DNA from 2 places in the Streptomyces sp. NPDC001606 genome. Region 1 is predicted to be linked to the other one. Evidence: predicted binding sites of a transcription regulator. Region 1 holds the regulator's gene; the other holds the start of a gene.
What was found. Region 1 encodes HrcA, which represses chaperone genes, less so after heat shock. Its sites were predicted from a motif close to TTNGCACTCNGNNNNNCNGAGTGCNAA; they were not measured.

Region 1 (14,868 bases):
AGATGGCGCGGTGGGGTCAGGGCGTCCGCCGCCTCGGCCGCGTCGGCGGCCGGCAGGCCGTTGCCGACCGCGTCCGCGCGCAGCTCCCCGCGCCCGTGCGTCAGGGCCGCGTCCATGCCCACCGCCGCGTACACCTCGGCCCCGGCGAACGCGGGAGCGCCGAAGACGTGGTCGAAGTGGGGATGGGTGAGCGCGAGATGGGTCACACGGTGGCCGGCCAGTTCCCGCGCCTGCCCGTGCAGCCGGGCGCCCTCGGCCAGGCTCGAACCGGCGTCCACCATCAGCGCCGTGTCCGCCCCGAGGACCAGGCCCGCCGTGCAGTCCCAGCCCGGCAGCCGGCACCGCCCGACCCGGTCGGTCAGCCGCTGCCATCCCTGCTCTTCCCAAGCCACCGTCATACCGCGACGCTAGCTCCACAAGCGGTCACGACGGCACCGACCTTGCCCAGGCCGTACCCGACAGCCGTACACTGGGCCGGGGAAGGCTGGCACTCGCATGGGAAGAGTGCCAGGCCGACGACGAGGGCCCGAGGGGACGACGTGCTGGAGGTGCGCGCGCAATGCTGAGTGAACGCAGGCTTCAGGTACTGCGCGCGATCGTCCAGGACTACGTCGGAACCGAGGAGCCGGTCGGGTCCAAGGCCCTGACCGAGCGGCACAACCTCGGGGTGTCCCCGGCGACCGTCCGCAACGACATGGCGGCCCTGGAGGACGAGGGGTTCATCGCCCAGCCGCACACCAGTGCGGGGCGGATCCCCACGGACAAGGGCTACCGGCTGTTCGTCGACAAGCTGGCGGGCGTCAAGCCGATGACCGCGCCCGAGCGGCGGGCGATCCAGAACTTCCTGGAGGGCGCCGTCGACCTCGACGACGTGGTGGCCCGGACCGTGCGGCTGCTCGCGCAGCTCACACGGCAGGTCGCCGTCGTGCAGTACCCGTCGCTGACCCGGTCCACCGTCCGGCACGTGGAGCTGCTCTCGCTCGCTCCCGCGCGTGTGATGCTCGTGCTGATCACGGACACCGGACGGGTCGAGCAGCGGATGGTCGACTGCCCGGCGCCGTTCGGGGAGGCCTCGCTCGCGGATCTGCGGGCCCGGCTGAACAGCAAGGTCGCCGGCCGCCGGTTCGCGGACGTGCCGAAGCTGGTCGAGGATCTGCCGGAGGCCTTCGAGGCCGAGGACCGCGGTACTGTCTCCGCGGTGCTCTCCACCCTGCTGGAGACCCTCGTCGAGCAGAACGAGGAGCGGCTGATGATCGGCGGTACCGCCAATCTCACCCGCTTCGGACATGACTTCCCCCTCACGATCCGGCCCGTCCTGGAGGCACTGGAGGAGCAGGTCGTGCTCCTCAAGCTCCTCGGCGAGGCGAAGGATCCGGGCGTCACCGTGCGTATCGGGCACGAGAACGCCCATGAAGGACTCAACTCCACGTCCGTGGTGTCGGTCGGCTACGGTTCGGGCGGCGAGGCGGTTGCCAAGCTCGGCGTGGTCGGACCGACACGCATGGACTACCCGGGAACGATGGGAGCGGTACGCGCAGTGGCACGGTACGTCGGACAGATCCTGGCGGAGTCGTAAGTGGCCACGGACTACTACGCCGTTCTCGGCGTGCGCCGCGACGCGTCGCAGGATGAGATCAAGAAGGCGTGCCGTCGGCTCGCGCGCGAGCTGCACCCGGACGTCAACCCCGATCCGAAGACCCAGGAGCGGTTCAAGGAGATCAACGCCGCTTACGAGGTGCTGTCGGACCCGCAGAAGAAGCAGGTCTACGACCTCGGCGGCGACCCGCTCTCGCAGTCGGGCGGGGCCGGCGCGGGCGGCTTCGGCGCCGGCGGCTTCGGCAACTTCTCCGACATCATGGACGCGTTCTTCGGTACGGCCTCGCAGCGCGGGCCGCGTTCGCGCACCCGGCGCGGCCAGGACGCCATGATCCGGATCGAGGTCGAGCTGGACGAGGCGGCCTTCGGGACCACCAAGGACATCCAGGTCGACACCGCGGTCGTCTGCAACACGTGCAGCGGCGATGGCGCGGCGCCGGGCACCACCGCCCAGACATGTGACATGTGCCGGGGCCGTGGTGAGGTCTCGCAGGTCACCCGGTCCTTCCTGGGCCAGGTCATGACCTCCCGGCCCTGCCCCCAGTGCCAGGGCTTCGGCACCGTCGTGCCGACCCCGTGCCCGGAGTGCGCCGGTGACGGCCGGGTCCGCTCCCGGCGCACGCTCACCGTCAAGATCCCCGCGGGTGTCGACAACGGCACCCGGATCCAGCTCGCCGGTGAGGGCGAGGTCGGGCCGGGCGGCGGTCCGGCCGGCGACCTGTACGTGGAGATCCACGAGCTGCCGCACCCGATGTTCCAGCGGCGCGGCGACGACCTGCACTGCACGGTCACCCTCCCCATGACGGCGGCGGCGCTCGGCACCAAGGTGCCGCTGGAGACGCTGGACGGCATGGAGGAGGTCGACATCCGGCCGGGCACCCAGTCCGGGCAGTCGATTCCGCTGCACAACCGCGGTGTCACGCATCTGCGCGGCGGCGGCCGGGGCGACCTGGTCGTGCACGTCGAGGTGCAGACCCCGACCAAGCTGGACCCCGAGCAGGAGCGGCTGCTGCGCGAGCTGGCCGCGCTGCGCGGCGAGGAGCGCCCGCAGGGCCAGTTCCAGCCGGGCCAGCAGGGGCTGTTCTCGCGGCTGAAGGACGCGTTCAACGGGCGCTGATCCGGTGCCGGGGGCGGGGGTGAAGTGGCCCGCGAAAGTGGGCCTTCAGCCCCCTATGCCCCCGGCCTATGCCGCCGGATGCCCCGATTCGGAACTGTTCGAAGGACGTGACAACATGCGGTCATGTCCTCCGCGCTGACCGATCTCCTGCCCCACCCGATCGTGCAGGCCCCCATGGCGGGCGGTGTCTCCCTCCCGCGGCTCGCCGCCGCCGTTTCCGAGGCCGGCGGGCTCGGGTTCCTCGCCGCGGGCTACAAGACCGCCGACGGGATGTACCAGGAGATCAAGCAGCTGCGCGGACTCACCGGCCGCCCCTTCGGTGTGAACGTGTTCATGCCGCAGCCGGAGTACGCGGAGTCCGGCGCGGTGGAGGTCTACGCGCACCAGCTCGCCGGCGAGGCCGCCTGGTACGAGACGGAGCTGGGCGACCCCGACAGCGGACGGGACGACGGCTACGACGCCAAGCTCGCCGTCCTCCTCGACAACCCGGTGCCGGTCGTCTCCTTCCACTTCGGCGTGCCCGGCGAGGAGACACTCGAGCGGCTGCGCCGGGCCGGCACCGTCACCCTGGTCACCGCCACCACCGTGGAGGAGGCCCGCGCGGTCGAACGGGCCGGGGCGGACGCGGTGATCGCGCAGGGCGTGGAGGCCGGCGGTCATCAGGGCACGCACCGGGATCTGACGGAGAACGACGCCTCAGGCATCGGAGTGCTGTCGCTCGTCACCCAGATCCGCGAGGCCGTGCGCCTCCCGGTCGTCGCCGCCGGCGGCATCATGCGCGGCAGCCAGATCGCCGCCGTCCTCGCGGCCGGGGCCTGTGCGGCGCAGCTCGGCACCGCCTTCCTCGCCACCCCCGAGTCCGGTGCGCACCCCCTGCACAAGCAGGCACTCACCAACCCCCTGTTCGCGCGCACCGAGTTGACCCGCGCCTTCTCCGGCCGGCCGGCCCGTGGACTGGTCAACCGGTTCCTGCGCGAGCACGGCCCGTACGCCCCCGCCGCCTACCCGGAGATCCACCACCTCACCGTCCCGCTGCGCAAGGCCGCTGCCCAGGCCGGGGACGCGCAGGGCATGGCGCTGTGGGCGGGGCAGGGACACCGGCTGGCCCGGGAACTGCCGGCCGGGCGGCTGGTGGAGGTGCTGGCCGAGGAACTCGACGCCGCCCGGACAGCGTTGTCGGACGTCACGGACCATGGAGGTGACCTGCGATGACCGCCCCGGTTTTCGTGGTCGAGCATGTCGATGAGCACAGCCACCGCTGTGTCCTGGACGGGCCGGAGGGGCGGCACGCGGTCTCCGTCAAGCGGCTTCAGCCCGGTGAGGAGGTCGTCCTCACCGACGGCGCCGGACGGTACGGCGTCGGCGAGGTGATCGGCAGCGAGGGCAAGGACCGGCTGATCGTCCAGCTGGCGGACGTCCGTGAGGAGCCGGCGCCCAGCCCGCGCATCACCGTCGTCCAGGCCCTGCCCAAGGGCGACCGCGGCGAACTCGCCGTGGAGACGATGACCGAGGTCGGCGTCGACGCGATCGTGCCCTGGCAGGCGGCCCGCTGCATCACCCAGTGGCGGGGCGACCGCGGGCTCAAGGCGCTCGGCAAGTGGCGGGCCACCGCCCGCGAGGCCGGCAAGCAGTCCCGCCGGGTCCGCTTCCCCGAGGTCGCGGACGCGGCGACCACCAAGCAGGTCGCGGCACTGCTCGCCGGGGCCGACTTCGCCGCCGTGCTGCACTCCGACTTCGAGCACACCAGCGAGCCGCTGGCGACCGCCGAACTCCCCGCGCAGGGCGAGATCGTGCTGGTCGTCGGGCCGGAAGGGGGCGTCTCCAAGGACGAGTTGGCGCTCTTCGAGGAGGCCGGCGCCAGGACCTGTGTGCTCGGGCCCTCGGTGCTGCGCACCTCCACCGCCGGCACCGCCGCCGCGGCCCTGCTCCTCGGCCGCACCGGCCGCTGGTCCTGACCCACCGGGGGACACCATGGAACTCGCCCAGGTACGCCTGCTCGTCACCGACTTCGCCGCCTGCTACCGCTTCTACGCCGAGGTCCTCGGCCTCAAGCCGCAGTCCGGCGCGGCCGAGGGGCCGTACGAGAAGTTCAGCCCGCACACCGGGTCCGCCGGGATCGCCTTGCAGGACCGCGCGATGATGGCCGAGGTCCTGGCCGAGCTGGGCGCCATCGCCACCGGTCACCGCTCCCTGGTGGTGCTGCGCGTGGACGACCTCGACGCCTACTGCGCCGAGATCACCGCCCGCGGCGCCGCCCTGCTGCACGGCCCGGCCGCCATGACCGACCGCATGCGGGTGGCCCACCTCAAGGACCCGGAGGGCAACCTGGTGGAACTCCAGGAGTGGCTGCTGCTGCGCGGCTGACCGAGGCACCCTGACCGGGCACTGCCCCCGGCCCGAACGGGTGAGTGGCCGTATGTGCCCTTCCGGCGCGGGCGCGGTGGTGGGACGCTGCCTGTATGGGGGCGTTGAGACGGATTCTGCCGGTGTCGCTCGTGGTCGTGGCGGGCGGTGCCCTGGTGGGCTGCCAGCCCGGCGGGCTCGCTTCCGCGACGGCCGCCTACACCACCGGCACCACGGCGACGGCCAGGCTCAAGCAGCAGCACGTGGACGTCAGTTGGCTCACCTGCACCGGACGGTACGGCGGTCGGGGCGCCGGGGCGGCGACGCCCTCGCCGAGCGAGACCGACGTCGTCTCCGTCGACTGCCGGGGCCAGACCAAAGACGGCCGGAAGATCACCGTCACCGGGCGGGTGACCAAGGCGGTCGACGGGGCCTGTGTGCGTGGGGACCTGACCGGGAAGGTCGGCGGACGGCAGGTGTTCCACGTCAGCGGGCTCGGCGACTGCGACGCCACGCCCGGGCCGACGTACCGGCCGCCCACCTATGCGCCCGGCGGCCGGCCCACCGTGACGGTCACCGTCACCCGGACCCTGTGGTGCAAGGGCGACCCCACCTGCTGGCCCGTGCAGGGCAAATGAGACGGCGTGAAGTGATCCGAACCGGGAGCGGGGGACACCGGCCACTGCGTACAGTGACACGGTGACTCAGGGTGCTTCGACGGGGACCGCGGCGGTGCCGGGCTATCTCCGATTTCCCCATCTCCGCGGCGACTTGGTGACCTTCGTCGCCGAGGACGACGTCTGGCTCGCCCCGCTCGACGGCGGCCGGGCCTGGCGGGTCAGCGCCGACAACGTCCCGGTGACCCGGCCCCGGATATCACCGGACGGCGCCTTCCTCGCCTGGACCTCCACCCGGGACGGCGCCCCCGAGATCCATGTCGCCCCCGTCGACGGCGGCCCCGCCCGACGGCTGACCTACTGGGGCAACCGCCGTACCGAGGTGTGCGGCTGGACCGCCGACGGGCGGGTCCTCGCGCTCGGCGCGCACGGCCGGCCCAGCTCCCGGCACACCTGGGCGCACGCCGTCCCGCTGGACGGCGGACCGGCCGAGACACTCCCGTACGGCCCGGTCGGCGATGTGGCCACCGGCCCCGCCACCGTGCTGCTGTCCGTGCCGATGGGCCGCGAGGCCGCCCACTGGAAGCGCTACCGGGGCGGCACCGCGGGCAAGTTGTGGATCGACCGCGAGGGCGACGGCGAGTTCGTCCGGCTCCACGCCGACCTCGACGGGAACATCGAGTGCCCCGTCTGGGCCGGGGACCGCATCGCCTTCCTCTCCGACCACGAGGGCACCGGCGCGCTGTACTCCTCCCTCGCCGACGGCTCCGACCTGCGCCGCCACACCCCGGTCGAGGGTTTCTACGCCCGGCACGCGGCCGGTGACGGCACCCGGGTCGTCTACGCCTCGGGTGGTGAACTCCTGCTGCTGGACGACCTGGAGGGCGCCGAGCCGCGCCCCCTCGGCATCCGGCTCGGCGGACCCCGCCTGGACCTGCGCCCGTACCCGGTGAACGCGGCCCGCTGGTTCGGCGCCGCCTGCCCCGACCACACCGCGCGCGGCAGCGCCGTGTCCGTGCGCGGCGGAGTCCACTGGGTCACCCACCGCTCCGGGCCCGCCCGCGCCCTCGCCGCCACCCCGGGGGTCCGCGCCCGGCTGCCGCGCACCTTCCGCACCGAGGGCGAGGAGTGGGCGGTGTGGGTGACGGACGCCGAGGGCGAGGACGCCCTGGAGTTCGCGCCGGCCACCGGACTCGCCCCCGGTGCCACCCCGCGCCGGCTCGCCGCCGGCCGGCTCGGCCGGGTGCTGGAGCTGGCCATGGCCCCCGACGGCAGCCGGGCCGCCGTGGCCGCCCACGACGGACGGCTGCTGCTCGTCGAGCGGGAGACCGGCGAGGTCCGCGAGGTCGACCGCAGCGACGACGGCGAGGTCTCCGGGCTGGCCTTCTCCCCGGACTCCGCCTGGCTCGCCTGGTCGCACCCCGGCCCGCGCCCGCTCTGCCAGCTCCGCATCGCCCACACCACCGACCTCTCGGTCACCGAGGCGACCCCGCTGCGCTTCCAGGACTACGCGCCCGCCTTCACCCTCGACGGCAAACACCTCGCCTTCCTCTCCAACCGCGCCTTCGACCCGGTCTACGACGAACACGTCTTCGATCTCGCGTTCGTGGTCGGCGCCCGCCCGCACCTGATCACCCTGGCCGCCACCACCCCCTCCCCGTTCGGCCCGCAGCGCCACGGCCGCCCCTTCGAGGCCGCCGACAAGGACGAGACCCCGGACAGCGAGGGCACCCCCGCCACCCGGATCGACCTGGAGGGCCTCGGCGACCGGATCGTGCCCTTCCCGGTGGAGGCCGGCCGCTACTCCACGCTGCGCGCCGCCAAGGACGGCGTCCTCTGGCTGCGCCACCCCGTGCACGGCGTCCTCGGCGCCTCCCGCGCCCACCCCGACGACCCCGCCCCGCACACCGAGCTGGAACGCTACGACCTCGCCCAGCGCCGCCTGGAGCACCTCGCCTCCGACGCCGACCACTTCGAGGTGAGCGGCGACGGCAAGCGGGTCCTGCTGTGGACCGACGGCCGGCTCCGGGTCGTCCCCAGCGACCGCCGCACCGGCACCGACGACGACGGCGACAGCAGCATCACCGTCGACCTCGCCCGGGTCCGCCAGACGGTCGACCCGGCCGTGGAGTGGCGGCAGATGTACGAGGAGACCGGCCGCCTCATGCGGGACCACTTCTGGCGCCCCGACCTCGGCGGTGTCGACTGGTCCGGCGTCCTCGACCGCTACCGACCGCTCCTCGGCCGCCTCGCCACCCACAGCGACCTGGTCGACCTGCTGTGGGAGGTGCACGGCGAACTCGGCACCTCGCACGCCTATGTCATCCCGCGCGGCGGCGCCGGCGGCGGCGCCCGGCAGGGCCTGCTCGGCGCCGACATCTCCCGGCACCCCGACGGCAGCTGGCGCATCGACCGGATCCTGCCGGCGGAGACCTCCGACCCCGACGCCCGCTCCCCGCTGGCCGCGCCCGGCGCCGCGGTCCGCCCCGGTGACGCCGTCATCGCCGTCGCCGGACACCTTGTCGACCCGGTCCTCGGCCCCGGCCCCCTGCTGGTCGGCACGGCCGGCCACCCCGTCGAGCTGACGATCTCCCCGGCGGGCGGCGGCGAACCCCGGCACACCGTCGTCGTCCCCGTCGCCGACGAGGAACCCCTGCGCTACCACGCCTGGGTCGCCGACCGCCGCGCCCATGTCCACGCGGCCTCCGCCGGCCGCCTCGGCTACCTGCACATCCCCGACATGCAGGCCCCCGGCTGGGCCCAGATCCACCGCGACCTGCGCGTCGAGGTGGCCCGTGAGGGGCTGGTGGTCGACGTCCGGGAGAACCGCGGCGGCCACACCTCCCAGCTCGTGGTCGAGAAGCTGGCCCGCCGGATCGTCGGCTGGGACATCCCGCGCGGCATGCGTCCCACCAGCTATCCCGCCGACGCCCCCCGGGGCCCGGTCGTCGCCGTGGCCAACGAGTTCTCCGGCTCCGACGGCGACATCGTCAACGCGGCGATCAAGGCCCTCGGCATCGGCCCGGTCGTCGGCACCCGCACCTGGGGCGGCATCATCGGCATCGACAGCCGCTACCACCTGGTCGACGGCACCCTGGTCACCCAGCCGAAGTACGCGATGTGGCTGGAGGGGGCCGGCTGGGACGTCGAGAACCACGGCGTGGACCCGGACGTGGAGGTCGTACAGCGGCCCCAGGACTGGGTATCCGGCACGGATGCGCAGTTGGACGCGGCGGTCGCGCTCGCGCTGGAGGCACTGGAGGAGCGGCCCGCGAAAACTCCGCCGGGCCTGCCCGACTGAGCGGCGCGGCCGGCCGTGTGCGGCCCGCCGCCGAACGACTACGATGCCCACGGACTTGATCAACAGGAGGCGCGCATGCCAGGCGAACCCCAGGACGACTGCCTGTTCTGCAAGATCGTCGCAGGCACCATCCCCGCGACGGTCGTCCGCGAGACCGAGACGACCATCGCCTTCCGCGACATAAACCCCCAGGCGCCCACCCACGTCCTGGTGATCCCCAAGGCCCACTACGCGAACGCCGCCGAACTCGGAGCGCACGCCCCGCAGCTCGCCGCGGACGTCCTCGCCGAGACCCAGGCCGTCGCCGACGAGGAAAAGCTGGACAGCTACCGCACCGTCTTCAACACCGGCAGCGGCGCCGGCCAGACCGTCTGGCACGCCCACGCGCACGTCCTCGGTGGCCGCGGCCTCGAATGGCCTCCCGGGTGAGCCGGCGTGTCCGTACGTGAACTGGTGGTCCTCGGCACCGCCAGCCAGGTCCCGACCCGGCACCGCAACCACAACGGCTATCTGCTGCGCTGGGACGGCGAGGGCATCCTCTTCGACCCCGGCGAGGGAACCCAGCGGCAGATGCTGCGCGCCGGGGTGGCCGCGCACGACCTGAACCGGATCTGCGTCACGCACTTCCACGGGGACCACTCCCTCGGCCTCGCCGGGGTGATCCAGCGGATCAACCTCGACCAGGTGCCGCACGAGGTCACCGCGCACTACCCGCGGTCCGGGCAGCGCTTCTTCGACCGGCTCCGGTACGCGACGGCGTACCGGGAGACGGTCTCGCTGACCGAGGCGCCGGTCGCGGCCGACGGCGTCCTCGCGGACACGCCGTCGTACACCCTGGAGGCCCGGCGGCTGTCCCATCCGGTGGAGTCCTTCGGCTACCGGCTGACCGAGCCCGACGGCCGCCGGATGCTGCCGGACCGGCTCGCCGCGCACGGGATCACGGGTCCGGACGTGGGGGTGCTCCAGCGGGCGGGCCGGCTCGGGGACGTCACCCTGGAGCAGGTCAGCGAGGTGCGGCGCGGGCAGCGGTTCGCGTTCGTCATGGACACCCGGCTGTGCGACGGGGTGTATGCGCTGGCCGAGGGGTGCGACCTGCTCGTCATCGAGTCCACCTTCCTGGACGAGGACGAGGAACTCGCCGTGGAGCACGGTCATCTGACGGCGGGGCAGGCGGCGCGGGTGGCGCGGGACGGCGGGGTGCGGCACCTGGTGCTGACCCACTTCAGCCAGCGGTACTCCGAACCGGAGGAGTTCGAGCGGCAGGCCCGGGCGGCCGGCTTCGAGGGGGAGCTGACGGTGGCGTACGACCTTCAGCGGGTCCCGGTCCCGAAACGACGGTGATCCAGCCGTACGATGCTTTGATGCCCCTCCCCAAAGCAGAACTGCACCTCCATATCGAAGGCACCCTGGAGCCCGAGCTGGCGTTCGAGCTGGCAGCGCGCAACGGTGTCGCGCTGCCCTACGCGGACACGGACGAGCTGCGCAAGGCCTACCGGTTCGAGGATCTCCAGTCCTTCCTCGACCTCTACTACGAGCTGATGGCCGTCCTGCGCACCGAGCAGGACTTCGCGGACCTGGCCGACGCCTATCTCGCGCGGGCCGCCGCGCAGGGCGTGCGGCACGCGGAGATCTTCTTCGACCCGCAGGCCCACCTCGCCCGGGGCGTGTCCATGGGGACGGTCGTGGAGGGGCTGTGGCGGGCGCTCGGCCGCAGCGAGGAGAAACACGGGATCTCCACCCGGCTCATCCTGTGCTTCCTGCGCGACGAGTCCGCCGAGTCGGCCCTGGCCACCCTGGAGGCGGCCCGGCCGTACCTGGACCGGATCACCGGGGTCGGCCTGGACTCCGCGGAGGTCGGGCATCCGCCGGTGAAGTTCCGGGAGGTGTACGAGGCCGCCGCCGCGCTCGGGCTGCGCCGGGTCGCGCACGCCGGTGAGGAGGGGCCGCCGGAGTACATCACCGAGGCGCTGGACGTGCTCGGCGTCGAGCGGGTGGACCACGGCCTGCGCTGCATGGAGGACCCCGCGCTGGTCGAGCGGCTGGTCCGGGAGCGGATCCCGCTGACCCTGTGCCCGCTGTCCAACGTCCGGCTGCGCACCGTCGACACCCTCGCCGACCACCCGCTCCCGGCCATGCTCGACGCCGGGCTGCTGTGCACGGTCAACTCCGACGACCCGGCGTACTTCGGCGGCTACGCGGGCGACAACTTCGCGGCCGTGCACCGGACTCTGGGCCTCTCCCAGGACCGGCTGCGCGAACTGGCCCGCAACTCCTTCCTCGCCTCCTTCCTGGAGGACGACGAAGACCGCCGAACCCGCTACCTCGCCGAGGTGGCGGCGTACGAGTTCGGGGACGCCGTCTCGTAGGCCGTGCGCGTGGGTGCGGTCGGGGTTTCCAGCGGGACGTGCAGCACCGGCAGGGGGTGTCGGCCTGTATGGAGGGCGATTGCTGTCATCGGTGCCGCGGTGAGCAGCAGGCCGGTGCCGAGGAGCAGGCCCATGGCCGGGAAGCCGGCGCCGGCTGCCAGCAGGCTTCCGGCGAGGGGGCCCGCCGCCGTGCCCAGTGAGGACGCCGAGCCGACCAGGACCGCCCAGCGGCCGCGCGGGTCGAGGGCGGCGGCGAGGCCGATGAGGTACGACAGCACGACCGGGTAGAGCAGGTTCCAGGAGATCTCGCCCGCCGCGAAGGCCGGCAGGTCCCGCGCCGATGCGCTGAGCGCGACACAGCCCGCGATGAGCGCCGTACCCGCGCCGATGGGCACCGCCCGGCCCAGCCGGGGGCCGAGCGCGCCCGCGCCCACCGTGCCGACCAGGCCCGCGCCGAGCGCCACCGCGAACACCACGCCGACGGTGACCTCGGTCAGGTGGGCCTGGCCGGTGCCGATCCGGCCGCTGACCCCCCACAGCGCGTTCTGCGCGAGCGACCAGCACGGCATGACGGCGGCGAGCAGCGCTCCGGCGCGCGGGTGGGGTGCCCGCCCGCGGGTGGCCGTGGCGCGGGCCGGTGCGGTACGGGCGGACAGCCGGCCGGTGAGCGGCCAGACGGCGAGCGCGGTCAGCGCGAGGGCGGCCGGCGGGAGCCCATGGCCCGGGCCGAGCCGGGGCAGCGTCAGATAGAGGGCGCCGGCGAGCGCGGAGACGCCGAGCAGGCCGAGCGTGGTGACCCGGTGCGGATCGCGGTGGGCGGCGATGCCGGTGGTGGCGACCGCCGTGACCGTTCCGGAGCCGAAGCCGCCGACGACCGCGCCGGCGACGACGGCCGGGACGAGCGTGGTCAGGGCGGCGCCGCCGTAGCCGAGGACGGCGAGGGCCAGTCCGGCGCGGGCCAGGGTGCGCGGGCCGAACCGGTCCACCCGGGACGCCAGCAGAAAGCCCGCCGTCGCCGAACTCAGCAGCAGCGCACTGCCGATGGCGCCCGCCTCGGTGGCGGTGAGGGGGAGCCCGTCGGTGAGTCTGCCGACGACGGTCGGCAGCAGATAGGGGGCGAGGTACCCGGCCGTGAAGAGGGCGACGAGGGGCCAGGGCAGGGGGCGGCGGGCGGACACGGGCGTTCCCAGGGCAGGCGGAGCGGAGCGCTCGGGGGAGAGGAGGGAGGGGCGCGGCGGCCGTCTGTGGAACGGCAAGCGCGAGCAAGTTGTACCAAGCCGGCGGATCGGGAAAGAAGACGGGGGGATGTGATCCGGGTCACGTTCCGTTTGTGGAGGGATGCTCTGGGTATACGGGCGTGCTCCCGGCGCCTTTTCAGGTGCGCGCCATTGACGATCTCTCGTTCGCCTCCATAGCCTGAGTTCTCATACATGGACGGCGTTTGCCCGAGGAGTCGCCCCGTGAGCCGTGACCTGACCATCGCCGAGGTGCGACTGACCCCGATCCTGGTCGCCGACCCGCCGCTGCTGAACACCCAGGGCGTGCACCAGCCGTACACACCCCGGCTGATCGTGGAGGTCGTCACCGTCGACGGGGTGACCGGGCTCGGCGAGACCTACGGGGACACCAAGTACCTGGAGCTGGCCCGGCCGCTCGCCGAGCGCCTCACCGGCCGGTCGGTCATGGATGTGAACAGTCTCTTCGAGTTCGATCTCGGGGTCGACGTCTCGCGGGTCGACGGCGACGTCGACGCCGGCGGGCTGCGCGGCGTGCAGAGCGCCGACAAGCTGCGGCTGTCCGTGCTGTCCGCCTTCGAGGTCGCCTGCCTCGATGCCCAGGGCCGGGCGCTCGGACTGCCCGTGCACGCCCTGCTCGGCGGCAAGGTGCGCGACGCCGTCGACTACAGCGCCTACCTGTTCTACAAGTGGGCCGCGCACCCGGAGGGCGTCCGCGCCGAGACCGACGACTGGGGCGCCGCCCTCGATCCGGCCGGGGTCGTGGCCCAGGCCCGGCGGTTCAAGGAGCGGCACGGGTTCGGGTCGTTCAAGCTCAAGGGCGGCGTCTTCCCGCCCGAGGAGGAGATCGCCGCCGTACGCGCCCTCGCCGAGGCCTTCCCCGGCCACCCGCTGCGCCTGGACCCCAACGGCGCCTGGTCGGTCGCCACCTCGCTGAAGGTGGCCCAGGAACTCGGCGACGTCCTCGAGTACCTGGAGGACCCGACGCTCGGCACGCCCGCCATGGCCGAGGTGTCCGCCGCGACCACCATCCCGCTCGCCACCAACATGTGCGTGACCACCTTCGGCGAGATCAAGGAGGCGTTCACCCGCGACGCCGTCCAGGTCGTCCTCTCCGACCACCACTACTGGGGCGGACTGCGCAACACCCAGCGGCTGGCCGCGATCTGCGCCGCCTTCGGGGTCGGGGTGTCCATGCACTCCAACACCCATCTCGGCATCAGCCTCGCCGCCATGACCCAGGTCGCCTCGACCGTGCCGAACCTCCACCACGCCTGCGACTCGCACTACCCCTGGCAGTCGGAGGACGTCCTCACCGAGCGGCTGACCTTCACCGACGGCCGGATTATGGTCTCCGACGCACCGGGACTCGGCGTCGAACTCGACCGCGACGAACTGGCCCGGCTGCACCGCCGCTGGGCCGAGGACGACGGCTCGCTGCGCGACCGCGACGACGCGGCGGCGATGCGGGCGGCCGAACCCGGCTGGCGGACACCGGACATGCCCCGCTGGTAGCCGGCCACGGCTCACCGGTAGCGCACATCCCGGTACGTGATCTGGTGCACACTGGCCAGATCCGCACCACGTCAGGGAGCGCACCGTGACCCCGTCGCACACTCTTGCCGGAGAGGAACCGGAACACCTCACACAGGCGGCACGCTGTCAGGCCCAGGTCGACCCGCTCGCCGCGCTGCGCACACCCGGCGACCCGCCCTGGGACGTCTACCTCATGGGCACGGTCTTCCTCGACATCATCTTCACCGGCCTGGACTCGGCGCCCGTGCGCGGCACCGAGTCCTGGGCCCGGGGCATGGGTTCCAGCCCCGGCGGGGTCGCCAACATGGCCACCGCGCTGGCCCGGCTCGGCCTGCGCACCGCGCTCGCCGCCGCCTTCGGCGACGACCACTACGGCGAGTACTGCTGGGACGCGCTGGAGCAGGGCGAGGGCATCGACCTGTCCGCGTCCCGGACCGTGCCCGGCTGGCACTCGCCGGTCACCGTCTCCATGGCGTACGAGGGCGAGCGCACCATGGTGTCCCACGGGCACGAGCCGCCGCCCGAGGCCGCGCTCATCGAGGACGGGGCGACCGGCTGCCCGCCCCGCGCGCGTGCCGCCGTCGCCTCGCTCACCCCCGGCCACCGGGCGCCCTGGATCGCGGCGGCCGCCCGGGAGGGCACCCGGATCTTCGCGGACGTCGGCTGGGACGAGACCGGGGCCTGGGATCTGGCCGCCCTGCCCGACCTGCGGCACTGCGAGGCGTTCCTGCCCAACGCGGCCGAGGCGATGCGGTAC
Region 2 (14,868 bases), on a different contig from region 1:
CCCGCCGACCGTGACGCCGCCTAGCGGATCACGACCACCTTCACCCCGATCGTGGCGAACTTCCACATCGCCTCGCCGTCCTCCCGGTTCTCCCGGATGCCGCCCGTCTTCACGCCCGGCTCGGGCCCCGCGCCGGAGCCGGAGTCGCCGCTGCCGACCGCTGCGCTGAAGCCGATCGCCACCCCGTCCACGCTGGTGAACCGCACCACGTGTTCGACGGGCAGCCCGTCCGTGCCGGTGATCGCGTTCGAGCGGGACGACACCCAGTAGGTGCCCGGCAGCGGGTCGAGGGTGCCCGGGAACACCGGGAACGAGCGCTCCACCCGGCCGCTCTCGGCGACCAGCCAGACCCGGTCGTCGTCCACCGAGTACACGACCCGCTCACCCGTGCCGGAGCCGCTCGGCAGGGCGGTCGGGTTGTGCCGGTCCCGGGGCGCCTTGCTGGCGGCCGCCGACGCGGAGGCGCCCGGCGCGGGCCTGCCGCCCAGGCCCGCCGGCACGGTCGCCTGGGCCTGGTAGGCGAGGAAGCCGACGGCGCCGACGGCCGCCGCGGTGAGAGCGGCCACGATCCCCGAGCTGGTCCCTGCCACCTGCGCCCACCTCTGCTCGCACCGAATGCCGGACAAGAAATGCCGGACAGGATTGCCGGACAAGAGTTGTCATATGTCGTACTTCGTGACGTACTCCGTACAGACCGTAGCAGCCGGTGACCGTGCGCCCCGGACGGGCGTGCGCGAGCCGCGGGCGCCGTAGGCTGTTCGCGTGCTCTTGCTCGCTCTGGATACCGCAACACCCGCCGTCACCGTCGCGCTGCACGACGGCACGGACGTCATCGCCTCGTCGAGCCAGGTGGACGCGCGCCGGCACGGAGAGCTGCTGCTGCCGGCCGTCGACCGTGTGCTCGCCGAGGCCGGGCTGAAGCTGGAGGCGGTCACCGGGATCGTCGTCGGCATCGGACCCGGCCCCTACACCGGCCTGCGCGTCGGGCTGATGACCGCCGACACCTTCGGGCTCGCGCTCGGCGTCCCCGTGTACGGGGTCTGCACCCTGGACGGCCTCGCCCACGCCGCCGACATCGAGACCGGCCCCTTCGTCGTGGCGACCGACGCCCGGCGCAAGGAGGTCTACTGGGCGAAGTACGCCGACTCGCACACCCGGCTGACCGATCCGGCGGTGGACCGCCCGGCGGACATCGCCGAGCAGGTCGCCGGGCTCCCGGCGGTCGGTGCGGGCGCGCTGCTCTACCCGGACACCTTCCCCGGCGTCCACGAGCCCGAGCACGTGTCCGCCGCCGCGCTCGCCTCGCTCGCCGCGGCCCGGCTGGCGGCCGGCGAGGAGCTGCCGGCGCCCCGCCCGCTGTATCTGCGCCGCCCGGACGCCCAGGTTCCCAAGAACTACAAGGTGGTCACCCCGAAGTGACGGTACGACTGCGCGAGATGCGCTGGTGGGACATCGACCCGGTCCTGGAGCTGGAGAAGGACCTGTTCCCCGAGGACGCCTGGTCCCGGGGCATGTTCTGGTCCGAGCTGGCGCACGCGCGGGGCCCCGAGGCGAGCCGCCGGTACGTCGTGGCGGCGCAGGACGGCCGGATCGTCGGATACGCCGGGCTCGCCGCCTCCGGAACTGGGTCCGACAGCGGCGCCGCCGCGGTCGGCGACATCCAGACCATCGCCGTCGCCCGCGACCTCCAGGGCACCGGCCTCGGCTCCCGGCTGCTGACCGAGCTGCTGCGGGCCGCGACCGCCTTCGAGTGCACCGAGGTCATGCTCGAGTGCCGGGTCGACAACGTCCGTGCCCAGAAGCTCTACGAGCGCTTCGGCTTCGCCCCCATCGGGTTCAGACGCGGCTACTACCAGCCGGGGAACGTGGATGCCCTGGTCATGCGCCTGACCGACCCCGCCTCATCTGTACAAGGAACCGAGATCAATGGCTGACGAACCGCTCGTCCTCGGCATCGAGACCTCCTGCGACGAGACCGGCGTCGGCATCGTCCGCGGCACCACCCTGCTGGCGGACGCCGTCGCCTCCAGCGTGGACGAGCACGCCCGCTTCGGCGGTGTCGTACCGGAGGTGGCGTCCCGGGCGCACCTGGAGGCGATGGTCCCGACCATCGACCGCGCGCTGAAGGAGGCCGGGGTGAGCGCCCGGGACCTGGACGGCATCGCCGTCACCGCCGGTCCCGGGCTCGCGGGTGCCCTGCTGGTCGGCGTCTCGGCGGCCAAGGCGTACGCCTACGCCCTCGGCAAGCCCCTCTACGGCGTCAACCACCTCGCCTCCCACATCTGCGTCGACCAGCTGGAGCACGGCCCGCTGCCCGAGCCGACCATGGCCCTGCTGGTCTCCGGCGGCCATTCCTCGCTGCTGCTGTCCGAGGACATCACCGCCGACGTACGGCCCATGGGCTCGACCATCGACGACGCGGCCGGCGAGGCCTTCGACAAGATCGCCCGAGTGCTGAACCTGGGCTTCCCCGGCGGCCCGGTCATCGACCGGTACGCGCGCGAGGGCGACCCGGAGGCCATCGCCTTCCCGCGCGGCCTGACCGGCCCGCGCGACCCCGCCTACGACTTCTCCTTCTCCGGTCTGAAGACGGCCGTGGCCCGCTGGATCGAGGCCAAGCGCGCGGCCGGCGAGGAGGTCCCGGTCCGGGACGTGGCCGCCTCCTTCCAGGAGGCCGTGGTCGACGTGCTGACCCGCAAGGCCGTCCGTGCCTGCAAGGACGAGGGCGTCGACCACCTGATGATCGGCGGCGGGGTGGCCGCCAACTCCCGGCTGCGCGCCCTCGCCCAGGAGCGCTGCGAGGCCGCCGGCATCCGGCTGCGCGTCCCGCGCCCGAAGCTGTGCACGGACAACGGCGCGATGGTGGCCGCGCTGGGCGCCGAGATGGTCGCCCGGAACCGGGCCGCCTCCGCCTGGGACCTGTCGGCCGACTCCTCCCTGCCGGTGACCGAGCCGCACGTGCCCGGCCACGACCACGACCATGTGCACGAGGTCAGCAAGGAGAACCTGTACTCGTGACGGTCGCGCTGATGTGGGAGGCCCGGGCGGCCGAGGGGCGCGGCGGGCAGCTGCTGGACTGGGTGCGCGCGCAGCCCCTCGCCGCCGAGCCGGTGCGCCGGGAGACCTTCCGGGCGCCGCAGGACCGGGTGCTGGTCATCACCTGGTGGGACGCGCCGTACGACGCGGAGCTGCCCGAACTGCCCGAGCCGGACCCGGAGCTGGTGACCCGGGCGGTGCACCGCTGGCGGTTCGAGCAGGTGAGTTGACGGACCGGGCCGCACTTCCGCTATGATCATCTCACCGCGAACGGCCGGAACACCGGCCCGGACGCAGTGCGTTGGTGGTCCAAGGAAAGACGTCCCGCTTCCTGCGGGGAGATGCAGGTGCAAGGCCTGCCCGGCGCTCCATCCGAGACCCGCCTCCGAATCTCCGGAGGCGGGTCTCGTCGTTTCAGGCGCTGTCGAGGAGCGTCTCGCAGCGCAGCCGGCGCTCCGCGCCCACCACCCGCACCGGCCCGGTCAGTTCGAGCCGGGCCGTGTGCCGGATCTCCGCGCTGGAGGCGCCCAGCCGCAGCTCCAGCGCGCCCGGCTCCACCACCCGCGTCCCCGTGCCGTCCGTGAAGGCGGACAGGTCGGCGTGGAAGCGGAAGGTGAGCCGGCGGGACTCGCCGGGGGCGAGGTCCACCCGCCGGTATCCGATCAGCCGTACGTCGGGCCGGGTCACGCTCGCCACCGGGTCGTGCAGATACAGCTGGACGACCTCCGCCCCCGCCCGCTCCCCGGTGTTGCGGACGGTGAGTGAGACGGCGCAGGTGCCGTCCGTGGACACACTTGTTTCCGTCGCGTGGACGTCCTCCCAGGCGAAGGTGGTGTACGACAGGCCGTGCCCGAAGGGGTACAGCGGGGTCGGGTCCAGGCTGCTGACGTCGTTCGGCAGGCCGAGCGGCGGCTGGAGGTAGGTCCATGGCTGGCCGCCGGGCACGCGCGGCACGCTCACCGGGAGGCGGCCGGAGGGGTTCACCCGGCCGGACAGCACCCCGGCCACCGCCGGTCCGCCCTCCTCGCCGGGGAAGAAGGCCTGGACCACCGCGCCGAGCCGCCCGTGCCAGCGGCCGAGTGCGTACGGCCGTCCGGTCAGCAGCACGAGGACGACCGGGACGCCGGTCTCGACCAGCGCGTCCAGCAACTCCCCCTGCACGCCCGGCAGGCTCAGATCGGCGACGTCGCAGCCCTCGCCCGAGGTGCCCCGGCCGAACAGGCCCGCCCGGTCGCCGAGCACCGCCACGCACACGTCCGCCTCCGCCGCCCGGGCCACCGCCTCCGCGAACCCGGCGGTGTCCGGCTCCGCGACGCCGCAGCCCTCGGCGAACGTCACCTTGGCGTCCGGCAGTTCGCCGCGCAGCGCGTCCAGCAGGGTCGGGATCTCGATGCCCAGCGGGACCTCCGGGTGCTGCGGCAGCACATGGGAGGGGAAGGAGTAGCAGCCCAGCATGGCGAACGCGTCCGCCGCACGCGGCCCGACGACCGCGATCCGGGCGTCGGGGGCCAGCGGGAGCGCGCCGCCCGGGTTGTCCAGGAGGATCACCGACTCCTCGGCCAGCCGGCGGGCGAGGGCGCGGTTCGCCGCCGAGTCCAGGTCGACCGGGCCCTCCGGCTCCGGCCGCCAGTCCTCGTCCAGCAGGCCCAGCTCGCACTTCTGCACCAGCACCCGGCGGGCCGCGCGGTCCACCAGCGACTCCGGGATCCGGCCCGCGCGGACGGCGGCCACCAGCGGGGTGCCGTAGCACTTCAGGGTGGGCAGCTCGACGTCGATGCCCGCCACCAGCGCCCGGTGGGCCGCCTCCTCCTCGTCCGCCGCCACCCGGTGCAGGGTCTGGAGGAAGGCGATGCCGAAGTAGTCGGCGACCACCGTGCCGGTGAACCCCCACTCCTCGCGCAGCACATCGGTCAGCAGCCGCGGGTCGGCGGAGACCGGCACCCCGTCGGTCTCGGTGTAGGCCGCCATCACCGACCGGGCCCCGCCCTCGCGCAGGGCCATCTCGAAGGGCGGCAGGGTGAGGTCCGCGAACTCCCGTACGCCCGCCCGGACGGGCGCCAGGTTGCGGGCGCCCGCCGAGGACGCGTAGCCGGCGAAGTGCTTGAGCGTGGCCACCACGCCGGCCGACTCCAGGCCGCGCACATAGGCCGTGCCGACCGTGCCCACCAGGTACGGGTCCTCGCCGATCGTCTCCTCGACCCGTCCCCACCGCGGGTCGCGGACGACGTCCAGCACCGGGGCCAGGCCCTGGTGGACCCCGGCCGAGCGCAGATCGCGGCCGATGTGCCGGCCCATCTCCTCGACCAGCTCCGGGTCGAAGGAGGCGCCCCAGGCGAGCGGCACCGGGTACGCCGTCGCCTGCCAGGCGGTGAACCCGGCCAGGCACTCCTCGTGCGCCACGGCCGGGATGCCGAACCGGCCGGCTTCTGCGATCCGGCGCTGGGCGCGGGCCAGGGCCCGGGCGGCGATGTCCGGCTCCACCGGGGCCGTGCCGAAGGAGCGGGTCAGCTGGCCCAGGCCGAGGGTGATCAGCTCGTCCCAGTCGTAGGCGGCGCTCATCTCGCGTTGCAGGGGGGCGACTCCGTCGCCGTCCGTGGCGGCGCCCACCCACACGCCGTACAGCTGGGCGGCCTTCTCCTCCAGGGTCATCCGGGAGAGCAGGTCGTCCACGCGGGCACCGGCGGGCAGGTCGGGGTCGCGCCAAGGGGCGGTGGTCATGGAACTCCCGTCTGACTCAGCTGGACTCTGGCTGTGGCTGTTCGGTTCTCTGTACGGCGACTACGAATGTTTCGAAGTGTATAGCGAATGTTCCGGGAACCTATGGCCCGCGAAGGCCTTCGTCAAGGGGTGCTGCGGCGATACGATCGCGGGCATGAAGCCTTCGAAGCCCGCAGAAACGCAGACGGCGACCCTCGCCGAAATCGCCCGTGAGGCCGGGGTCTCCGCTCCGACTGTTTCGAAGGTGCTCAACGGCCGTGCCGACGTGGCCCCGGCGACCCGCACCCGGGTCGAGGAACTGCTGCGCGCCTACGGCTACCGGCGCCGACGCGCCGAGGCCTCCCGCTCCCCGCTGATCGACCTGGTCTTCCACGAGCTGGAGAGCGCCTGGGCGATGGAGGTCATCCGGGGCGTGGAGAACGTGGCCCGGGACGCCGGGCTGAGCGTGGTGCTGTCCGAGTCGGCCGGCCGGCTCACCCCGGGCCGCACCTGGGCCGACCAGGTCGCCGCCCGCCGGCCGCACGGGGTGGTGCTGGTGCTGTCCGGGCTCGACGAGTCCCAGCGGGCGCTGCTGACCAGCCGGTCCATCCCGTTCGTGGTGATGGACCCGGCCGGCGACCCGGGCCCGGACGTGCCGTCCGTCGGGGCCACCAACTGGCAGGGCGGGCTCGCCGCCACCCGGCACCTGGTCGACCTCGGGCACACCCGGATCGGCGCGCTCAGCGGCCCGTCCCGGATGATGTGCGCCCGGGCCCGGGTCGACGGCTACCGGGCGGCGCTGGAGACCGCCGGCCTGCCCGTCGACCCCTCGCTCGTGCTGACCGGCGACTTCCACCACGACGCCGGCTACCGGCTGGGCCTGGAGCTGCTGCGCCGCCCGGACCGGCCGACGGCCGTCTTCGCGGGCAACGACCTCCAGGCGCTCGGGCTGTACGAGGCCGCCCGTGAGCTGGGGCTGCGCATCCCGGAGGACCTCAGCGTGGTCGGCTTCGACGATCTGCCGGTGGCCCGCTGGGTCGGCCCGCCGCTGACGACCGTACGGCAGCCGCTGACCGAGATGGCCGAGGCGGCCGCCCGGCTGGTGCTGGAGCTGGGGCGCGAGCAGCAGGAGCCGGCGGCGAGCCGGGTGGAGCTGGCGACGAGTCTGGTGGTGCGGTCGAGTACGGCGGCGCCGGTGGCCGAAAGTTGATGTTTTGACGGGTTGGGTGGATGTCCCGACATTCCTCCGAAGTCAATCGGTTGCTCAGTCGAAACTTTCGGAGTCACCTGCACCGTCAGGCGCCATCGCCGCAGCCGGAAAAAACTTCGGCGGGGGTGTCGATTCGGGGCGGGGCCCGTTCGACACACAGGTGAGCGGCGGGGGAGAGGCCCCGCCCCCCACCGAAGGAGTGCACCATGCCCCGCTATCTGTCGATCGTGCGCGTCGACGAGTCCACCGCCCCGGCCGAGGGCCCCAGCCCCGAGCTGATGGAGCGCATGGGCGCGCTCATCGAGGAGATCACCAAGGCGGGCGTCATGCTCGACACCGCCGGACTCACCCCGCACAGCCAGGGCCGCCGGGTGCGCTGGGAGGGCGGCCAGGTCACCGTCACGGACGGGCCGTTCACCGAGTCGAAGGAGGTCATCGGCGGATACGCCCTCATGCAGTGCAAGGACATGGACGAGGCCATCGAGTGGACCAAGCGGTTCCTCAAGGCCCATGAGGAGTACTGGACCGTGACCTGTGAGGTACGCGAGATCGCCGAGGGCTGAGGCGCCTGGCGCGGTGCGGTACGGGGGTGTTGCATGGTGGGCTGTGGAACCACAGCCCACCCCGGCGCACCCCGACACCGCCCGGCACGACACCGCCCGGCACGACACCGCCCAGGCCATCGAGACCGTCTTCCGTCTGGAGTCCCCGCGCGTGATCGCCGGCGTCGCCCGGATCGTCCGGGACGTCGGCCTCGCCGAGGAACTGGTGCAGGACGCGCTGGTCGCCGCCCTGGAGCAGTGGCCCCGGGACGGCGTGCCCGACAACCCGGGCGGCTGGCTCATGGCCACCGCCCGGCACCGCGCCGTCGACCTGATCCGGCGCCGCGAGACCTACGCCCGCAAGCTCGCCGAGATCGGCCGGGACCTGCGGACGGCGCCGCCGGCATACGACGAGCCCGCCGACCCGGACGACATCGACGACGACCTGCTCCGGCTGGTCTTCACCACCTGCCACCCGGTGCTGTCCGCCGAGGCCCGCACCGCGCTCACGCTGCGGCTGCTCGGCGGTCTGACCACCGCCGAGATCGCCCGCGCCTGCCTGGTCCCGGAGCCGACGGTCGCCCAGCGCATCGTCCGCGCCAAACGCACCCTGGCCCGGCGGAACGTCGCCTTCGAGGTGCCGTACGGCCCGGACCGCGCGGCCCGCCTCGGCTCCGTCCTGGACGTCATCTACCTGATCTTCAACGAGGGGTACGCGGCCACCGCGGGCGACGACTGGCTGCGCCCCGGGCTGTGCGAGGACGCCCTGCGGCTGGCCCGTGTGCTGTCCGCGCTGATGCCCAAGGAGCCGGAGGTGCACGCGCTGACCGCGCTGCTGGAGTTCCAGGCCTCCCGCACCGCCGCCCGCACCGGACCGGACGGCGAACCGGTGCTGCTCCAGGACCAGAACCGGCGCCGCTGGAACCGTCTGCTCATCGCCCGCGGCGTGCAGGCCCTCTCCCGCGCCGAGGCCCTGGCCCCCGGCGCCCCGGGCCCGTACGCCCTCCAGGCGGCCATCGCCGCCTGCCACGCGCACGCGTACACGTACGAGGAGACCGACTGGCCCACCATCGCCACCCTGTACGACCTGCTCGCGGCCCGCGCTCCGTCCCCCGTGGTGGAGCTGAACCGCGCGGTCGCCGTCGCGATGGCCGAGGGCCCCGCCGCGGGCCTGGCGCTGGTGGACGCCCTGGCCGGCGAACCGGCCCTGCGCGACTACCACCTGCTGCCCAGCGTCCGCGGCGACCTGCTGTCCCGGCTGGGCCGTACGACAGAGGCACGGGCCGAGTTCACGCGCGCGGCCGGCCTCACCCGCAACGAACGCGAACGCACCCTGCTGCTGCGCCGCGCCGCGAAGACGCCGGACTAGGGCATTTCCCTTCGGATCAGGCGGGGCGGCCGACGAGCATGGTCGGGGCACCGGCCACCCGGGTCAGGAAGACGGTCGCCGCGTTCGGGCCCTGCGGCTTGACCTTTCTGCGCAGCTCCTCCGGCTCGACGGCCGACCCGCGCTTCTTCACGGTCAGCGTGCCGACCGCCCGCTCCCGCAGCAGCGCCTTCAGCTTCTTCACGTTGAAGGGCAGCAGGTCCGTGATCTCGTAGGCCGAGGCGTACGGCACGGGCCGCAGCTCGTCGGCGGTGACGTACGCGATGGTCGCGTCGATCAGTCCGCCGCCGACCTGCTCGGCCACCTCGGCGACCAGGTGCGCGCGGATCACGGCGCCGTCCGGCTCGTACAGATAACGCCCCACCGGCCGTACCGCGGGATCGGGCAGCCCCTGGCCGAGCAGCGTGCGCGGGCCGGGCAGCAGCGTGGCCCGGACCGCGCCGGGCGCGCCGGTCCCGAACCACAGCACCGCCTCCTTCACATCGCCGCCGTCGGAGATCCACTCCGCCTCGGCCTCGGCGGGCACCGCCTCGTGCGGGATGCCGGGCGCGATCTTCAGCGCGGCGCGGGGCGCCGCCAGGGCCTTGCCGACGGCCCAGGACAGCGGCGGCGAGTACGCCTCCGGGTCGAAGATCCGCCCGCGGCCCCCGCGCCGGGCCGGGTCCACGAACACCGCGTCGTACCCGGCGGTGTCCACCTCCGTGACATCGGCCTCCCGCACCTCGATCAGCCCGGCGAGCCCGAGCGCCTCGGCGTTGGCCCGCGCCGTGGCCGCCGTCACCGGGTCCCGGTCCACGGCGAGCACCCGGATCCCGGCCCGGGCGAGCGCGATCGCGTCCCCGCCGATCCCGCAGCACAGGTCGGCCACCGAGGCGACGCCCAGCTCCTTCAGCCGGGCCGCCCGGTACGCCGCCACGCTCGCGCGCGTCGACTGCTCGACCCCGTTGGGCGTGAAGTACATCCGCTGGGCGTCCGCCGCGCCGAACTTCGCCGCCGCCCGCTGCCGCAGCCGGGCCTGGCCGAGCGCGGCCGACACCAGCTCGGCCGGGTGGTCGCGGCGCAGCCGGGTGGCGACGGCGAGTTCGTCCGCCGGGGCGGTGTCGCGGACCTCGGCGAGGAGGGCACGGCCTTCGGGGGTGAGGAGGAGAGCGAGGTCGTTCACCGGGTCATTGTGGGCCAGTCGGTGGATGGTGCGCGTGCGGTGGGTGGTGTCGGGCCGGGTGGCCGGGTGGGGCCTGGGAGGATCCGGCACCATGCGAGTAGTCGTACAAAACGATAAAAATCGGGCCGGGCTGCGATGCGGTTCCCGAGCCCGCGTCCGCCGGACGGCCCTCGGCTGCGCCGCCGCCGCGCTGGCCTCGGCCGCGCTCCTCGCCGGCTGCGCCGGTCCCGACTCCGTCGCCCCCGCGGCCCCCGCCGCCCCCGGCCAGGGCGGCCCCGCCCACGGCGTGAGCCCGAAGGCCCGGCGGGCCGCCGAACACGCCCGGCTGGTCGCCGCCGCCCGGCGCTGGGGGCTGGACGAGGTCCCACTCACCCCGCCCGCCCCGCCCAGGAAGAAGCCGGAGATCACCGCACGTCCCGGCTTCGAGGTCGACCACCAGGAGGACTGGGACCTGCCCCCGGTCTTCACCACGATCCCGACCCGCGACAAGGTCGTCTTCCTCACGATCGACGACGGCTCGGAGAAGGACCCCCGGTTCCTGAAGATGATGCAGGACCTGAAGATCCCGTACACCGCCTTCCTCAGCAACTACCTGGTGAAGGACGACTACGGCTACTTCCGGAAGATGCAGTCCTACGGCCACACCCTCAACAACCACACCCTGCACCACCCCTACCTGCCGGGCCTGTCCTACGAGGAGCAGAAGGACGAGATCTGCGGCATGCAGGACATCATGGAGCGGGAGTTCGGCAAGCGCCCGACCGTCTTCCGCCCGCCCTACGGCAACTACAACCAGGACACCCTGCGCGCCGCCAAGGCCTGCGGCATCAGATACGCGCCGATCTGGAACGAGGAGGTCTTCGTCGACCACTGGGAGTTCCGCGAGGACGACCAGCAGTTCCGCAAGGGCGACATCGTCCTGACCCACTTCCGCGGCCGCTCCGACTGGAACGGCACGATGGTCGACGACATGCGCCGCTTCCTGAACCGGATCACGCGCGAGGGCTACGCGGTGGCCCGCCTGGAGGACTACCTGTGAGGCCGCGGCGGGGCCCGGCCGCGGTCCTCGCCGCGGCCCTCCTCGCGGCCGCCCTCCTCGCCGGCTGCGCCCAGTCCGTCGACCCCATCGAACGCCTGGGCAGAAAAGCGGCCCAGGAGGTGCGCCCGCACGGCCCCGCCCCCGACCAGCCGTACCGCCACTGGGGGCTGAGCGAACCGCTCGCCCGGCCCCCCGCACCGCCCGCCGGCCGTCCGCTCGCGGCCCGCCCGGGCCGTCGCGCCGCCCCGCCCGTCCTGGACCACGTCCCCACCCGGGACCGGGTCGTCTTCCTCACCTACGACGACGGCGCCGAGCGCGACCCCCGCTTCCTCGCCATGGTCCGCGAACTCCGGCTCCCGGTGAGCCTCTTCCTCACCGACAGCGTCGCCGGCCCCGGCTACCCGCACGTCGCCCGGCTGCACCGGCTCGGCGCCGGCATCGAGAACCACACCCTGGACCACCGCGCCCTGCCCGGAGTGCCGTACGCCGGCCAGCGCGCCGAGATCTGCGGCCAGCAGAGCCGCCTCGCCTCCCGCCTCGGCGTCCACCCCCGGCTGTTCCGCCCGCCCTACGGCAGGTACGACACGGTCACCCTGCGCGCGGCGGCCGACTGCGGCATCTCGGCGATCGTGCTGTGGCGGGCCGCGATGACCCCGGCCGGCCTCGTCTACCCCCACGGCGAACACCGGCTCGGCCCCGGCGACATCGTCCTCGTCGGCCCGGACGGGACGACGGGCCCGTCCCTGCGCGAGCGGACCGCGCGGCTGCTGCGCCGCATCCAGCGACGGGGACTGACGGTCGGACGGCTGGAGGACTACCTCTAGGACCAGCCACGGGGGGCGTTCCGTGCGACGCGCGGCCGGAATTGGCACTCGGCTTGACCGAGTGCTAATCGCGGTCATAGTCTCGCTCTGGCACTCCCCCCTGGAGAGTGCCAACAAACGCGACGGGCAGGTCCGGCACCCGCGACGACGGATCGACCTGGTCGCCACCTCAGACAGTTAACCCCGTGAGATCTCCGAAGGGGGAGGTCGGATCGTGACGACCGCCAGCTCCAAGGTTGCCATCAAGCCGCTCGAGGACCGCATCGTGGTCCAGCCGCTCGACGCCGAGCAGACCACGGCTTCCGGCCTGGTCATCCCGGACACCGCGAAGGAGAAGCCCCAGGAGGGCGCCGTCCTCGCCGTGGGCCCGGGCCGGTTCGAGAACGGCGAGCGTCTGCCGCTCGACGTCAAGGTCGGCGACGTCGTCCTCTACAGCAAGTACGGCGGCACCGAGGTGAAGTACAACGGCGAGGAGTACCTCGTCCTCTCGGCTCGCGACGTTCTCGCGATCATCGAGAAGTAAGACCACCTCAAGCATTCTGAGCTGCGCCCCTGGCCCCCGCGACCGATAACGAAGCCGGGCGCCCGGGGCGCAGTTCGGTTTTTCACCCACAGATTTCCGAGAGGGCTCCCGCTGTCATGGCGAAGATCCTGAAGTTCGACGAGGACGCCCGTCGCGCCCTCGAGCGCGGCGTCAACAAGCTGGCCGACACGGTGAAGGTGACGATCGGCCCCAAGGGCCGCAACGTCGTCATCGACAAGAAGTTCGGCGCCCCCACCATCACCAACGACGGTGTCACCATCGCCCGTGAGGTGGAGATCGAGGACCCGTACGAGAACCTCGGCGCGCAGCTGGTGAAGGAGGTGGCGACCAAGACCAACGACATCGCGGGTGACGGCACCACCACCGCCACCGTCCTCGCCCAGGCGCTGGTCCGCGAGGGTCTCAAGAACGTCGCCGCCGGTGCCTCCCCGGCCGCCCTGAAGAAGGGCATCGACGCCGCGGTCAAGGCCGTCTCCGACGACCTGCTGGCCACCGCCCGCCCGATCGACGAGAAGTCCGACATCGCCGCCGTCGCCGCGCTGTCCGCCCAGGACCAGCAGGTCGGCGAGCTGATCGCCGAGGCCATGGACAAGGTCGGCAAGGACGGTGTCATCACCGTCGAGGAGTCCAACACCTTCGGTCTGGAGCTGGACTTCACCGAGGGCATGGCCTTCGACAAGGGCTACCTGTCGCCGTACTTCGTCACGGACCAGGAGCGCATGGAGGCCGTCCTCGACGAGCCCTACATCCTGATCAACCAGGGCAAGATCTCCTCCATCCAGGACCTGCTGCCGCTGCTGGAGAAGGTCATCCAGGCCGGCGCCTCCAAGCCGCTGCTGATCATCGCCGAGGACGTCGAGGGCGAGGCCCTGTCGACCCTGGTCGTCAACAAGATCCGCGGCACCTTCAACGCCGTCGCGGTGAAGGCCCCCGGCTTCGGCGACCGCCGCAAGGCGATGCTCCAGGACATGGCCGTCCTCACCGGCGCCACCGTCATCTCCGAGGAGGTCGGCCTCAAGCTCGACCAGGCCGGTCTCGACGTGCTCGGCACCGCCCGCCGCGTCACCGTCACCAAGGACGACACCACGATCGTCGACGGCGGCGGCAAGTCCGAGGACGTCACCGGCCGCGTCGCGCAGATCAAGGCCGAGATCGAGAACACGGACTCCGACTGGGACCGCGAGAAGCTCCAGGAGCGCCTCGCGAAGCTGGCCGGCGGCGTGTGCGTGATCAAGGTCGGCGCCGCCACCGAGGTGGAGCTGAAGGAGAAGAAGCACCGTCTGGAGGACGCCATCTCCGCGACCCGCGCCGCGGTCGAGGAGGGCATCGTCTCCGGTGGTGGCTCCGCCCTGGTGCACGCCTCCAAGGTCCTCGAGGGCAACCTCGGCAAGACCGGCGACGAGGCCACCGGTGTCGCGGTCGTCCGCAACGCCGTGGTCGAGCCGCTGCGCTGGATCGGCGAGAACGCCGGCCAGGAGGGCTACGTCATCGTCTCCAAGGTCAAGGACCTGGAGAAGGGGCAGGGCTACAACGCCGCCACCGGCGAGTACGGCGACCTGGTCAAGGCCGGCGTCATCGACCCGGTGAAGGTCACCCGCTCCGCCCTGGAGAACGCCGCCTCCATCGCCTCCCTGCTGCTCACGACCGAGACCCTGGTCGTCGAGAAGAAGGAAGAGGAAGAGCCGGCCGCCGCGGGCCACGGCCACGGCCACGCCCACTGAGCGAACCGGTCACCGCGCGTCCTGTGACGCGCGGACCGTGACGATGGCCCGGTGCCGCCCTTGCGGCGCCGGGCCATCGGCCGTTCACTGCTCCAGTTCGTCCAGCGCGCCGAGCTGCTGCATCAGCCCCAGCTGGTCGTGCTGCCACCACAGCTCGGCGATCTTTCCGCCGGCACCGAAGCGGAACAGGGTCATCCCGGTCATGGTGACCTTCCGGCCGGTGGGCGGGATGCCCAGGAAGTCGCCGGTGTGCGTGGCCCGCCACGTCCACCGCGCACAGGCCCGGTCCCCCTCGGTGAACACGTCATCGAGCGACCAGGTGAAGTCGAAGGCGCCCCGCCACATCCGGAACTCGCTGCGGACGTTGTCCAGCCCGATGGTGTCCTGCGGATTCACCGGGTCATGGCTGTGGATGTCCTCCTCCAGCAGGTCGTTGAACGGAGCCAGCTCGCCGGCCTGCTCCAACGCGGCGAAGAACCTGCGGACGGTGTCCTCCGACAGCCGCTCGTCCCGTACGACGTCCAGGTCGACGAAGGTCGGCATCTCGTCGCACAGCGCGACCATCCCCTCGAAGATCCGGTCGGTCTCCGGCAGGTTCGAGTTCCGCATCGCCTCCTCGTAGGAGGAGAACTCCACCACTTCCACGATGTGCGACGCGTCCGAGCGGTCCTTGCCGACCAGCGCGTGCCGCGCCGTCCGCTTCCCC

Region 2: the regulator HrcA is predicted to act here: its motif matches at 11,939-11,965, upstream of groES (co-chaperone GroES).

What each region holds. Positions count from the first base shown of each region.
Region 1 is NZ_JBSFHC010000009.1:227,651-242,518, reverse strand. It holds gene ACWCV9_RS19060 (MBL fold metallo-hydrolase) at 1-398, opposite strand, end outside; gene hrcA (heat-inducible transcriptional repressor HrcA) at 560-1,576, shown strand; gene dnaJ (molecular chaperone DnaJ) at 1,577-2,713, shown strand; gene ACWCV9_RS19045 (nitronate monooxygenase) at 2,837-3,925, shown strand; gene ACWCV9_RS19040 (16S rRNA (uracil(1498)-N(3))-methyltransferase) at 3,922-4,668, shown strand; gene ACWCV9_RS19035 (VOC family protein) at 4,685-5,077, shown strand; gene ACWCV9_RS19030 (hypothetical protein) at 5,173-5,694, shown strand; gene ACWCV9_RS19025 (S41 family peptidase) at 5,756-8,974, shown strand; gene ACWCV9_RS19020 (histidine triad nucleotide-binding protein) at 9,050-9,403, shown strand; gene ACWCV9_RS19015 (ribonuclease Z) at 9,410-10,315, shown strand; gene ACWCV9_RS19010 (adenosine deaminase) at 10,336-11,340, shown strand; gene ACWCV9_RS19005 (MFS transporter) at 11,292-12,518, opposite strand; gene ACWCV9_RS19000 (glucarate dehydratase family protein) at 12,771-14,090, shown strand; gene ACWCV9_RS18995 (carbohydrate kinase family protein) at 14,176-14,868, shown strand, end outside.
Region 2 is NZ_JBSFHC010000011.1:165,253-180,120, reverse strand. It holds gene ACWCV9_RS21320 (hypothetical protein) at 1-24, shown strand, start outside; gene ACWCV9_RS21315 (hypothetical protein) at 21-590, opposite strand; gene tsaB (tRNA (adenosine(37)-N6)-threonylcarbamoyltransferase complex dimerization subunit type 1 TsaB) at 763-1,419, shown strand; gene rimI (ribosomal protein S18-alanine N-acetyltransferase) at 1,437-1,934, shown strand; gene tsaD (tRNA (adenosine(37)-N6)-threonylcarbamoyltransferase complex transferase subunit TsaD) at 1,927-3,018, shown strand; gene ACWCV9_RS21295 (hypothetical protein) at 3,015-3,266, shown strand; gene ACWCV9_RS21290 (beta-xylosidase/alpha-l-arabinosidase) at 3,451-5,754, opposite strand; gene ACWCV9_RS21285 (LacI family DNA-binding transcriptional regulator) at 5,909-6,943, shown strand; gene ACWCV9_RS21280 (YciI family protein) at 7,150-7,506, shown strand; gene ACWCV9_RS21275 (RNA polymerase sigma factor) at 7,550-8,854, shown strand; gene ACWCV9_RS21270 (THUMP-like domain-containing protein) at 8,871-10,034, opposite strand; gene ACWCV9_RS21265 (polysaccharide deacetylase family protein) at 10,126-11,073, shown strand; gene ACWCV9_RS21260 (polysaccharide deacetylase family protein) at 11,070-11,897, shown strand; gene groES (co-chaperone GroES) at 12,112-12,420, shown strand; gene groL (chaperonin GroEL) at 12,537-14,162, shown strand; gene ACWCV9_RS21245 (ester cyclase) at 14,247-14,868, opposite strand, start outside.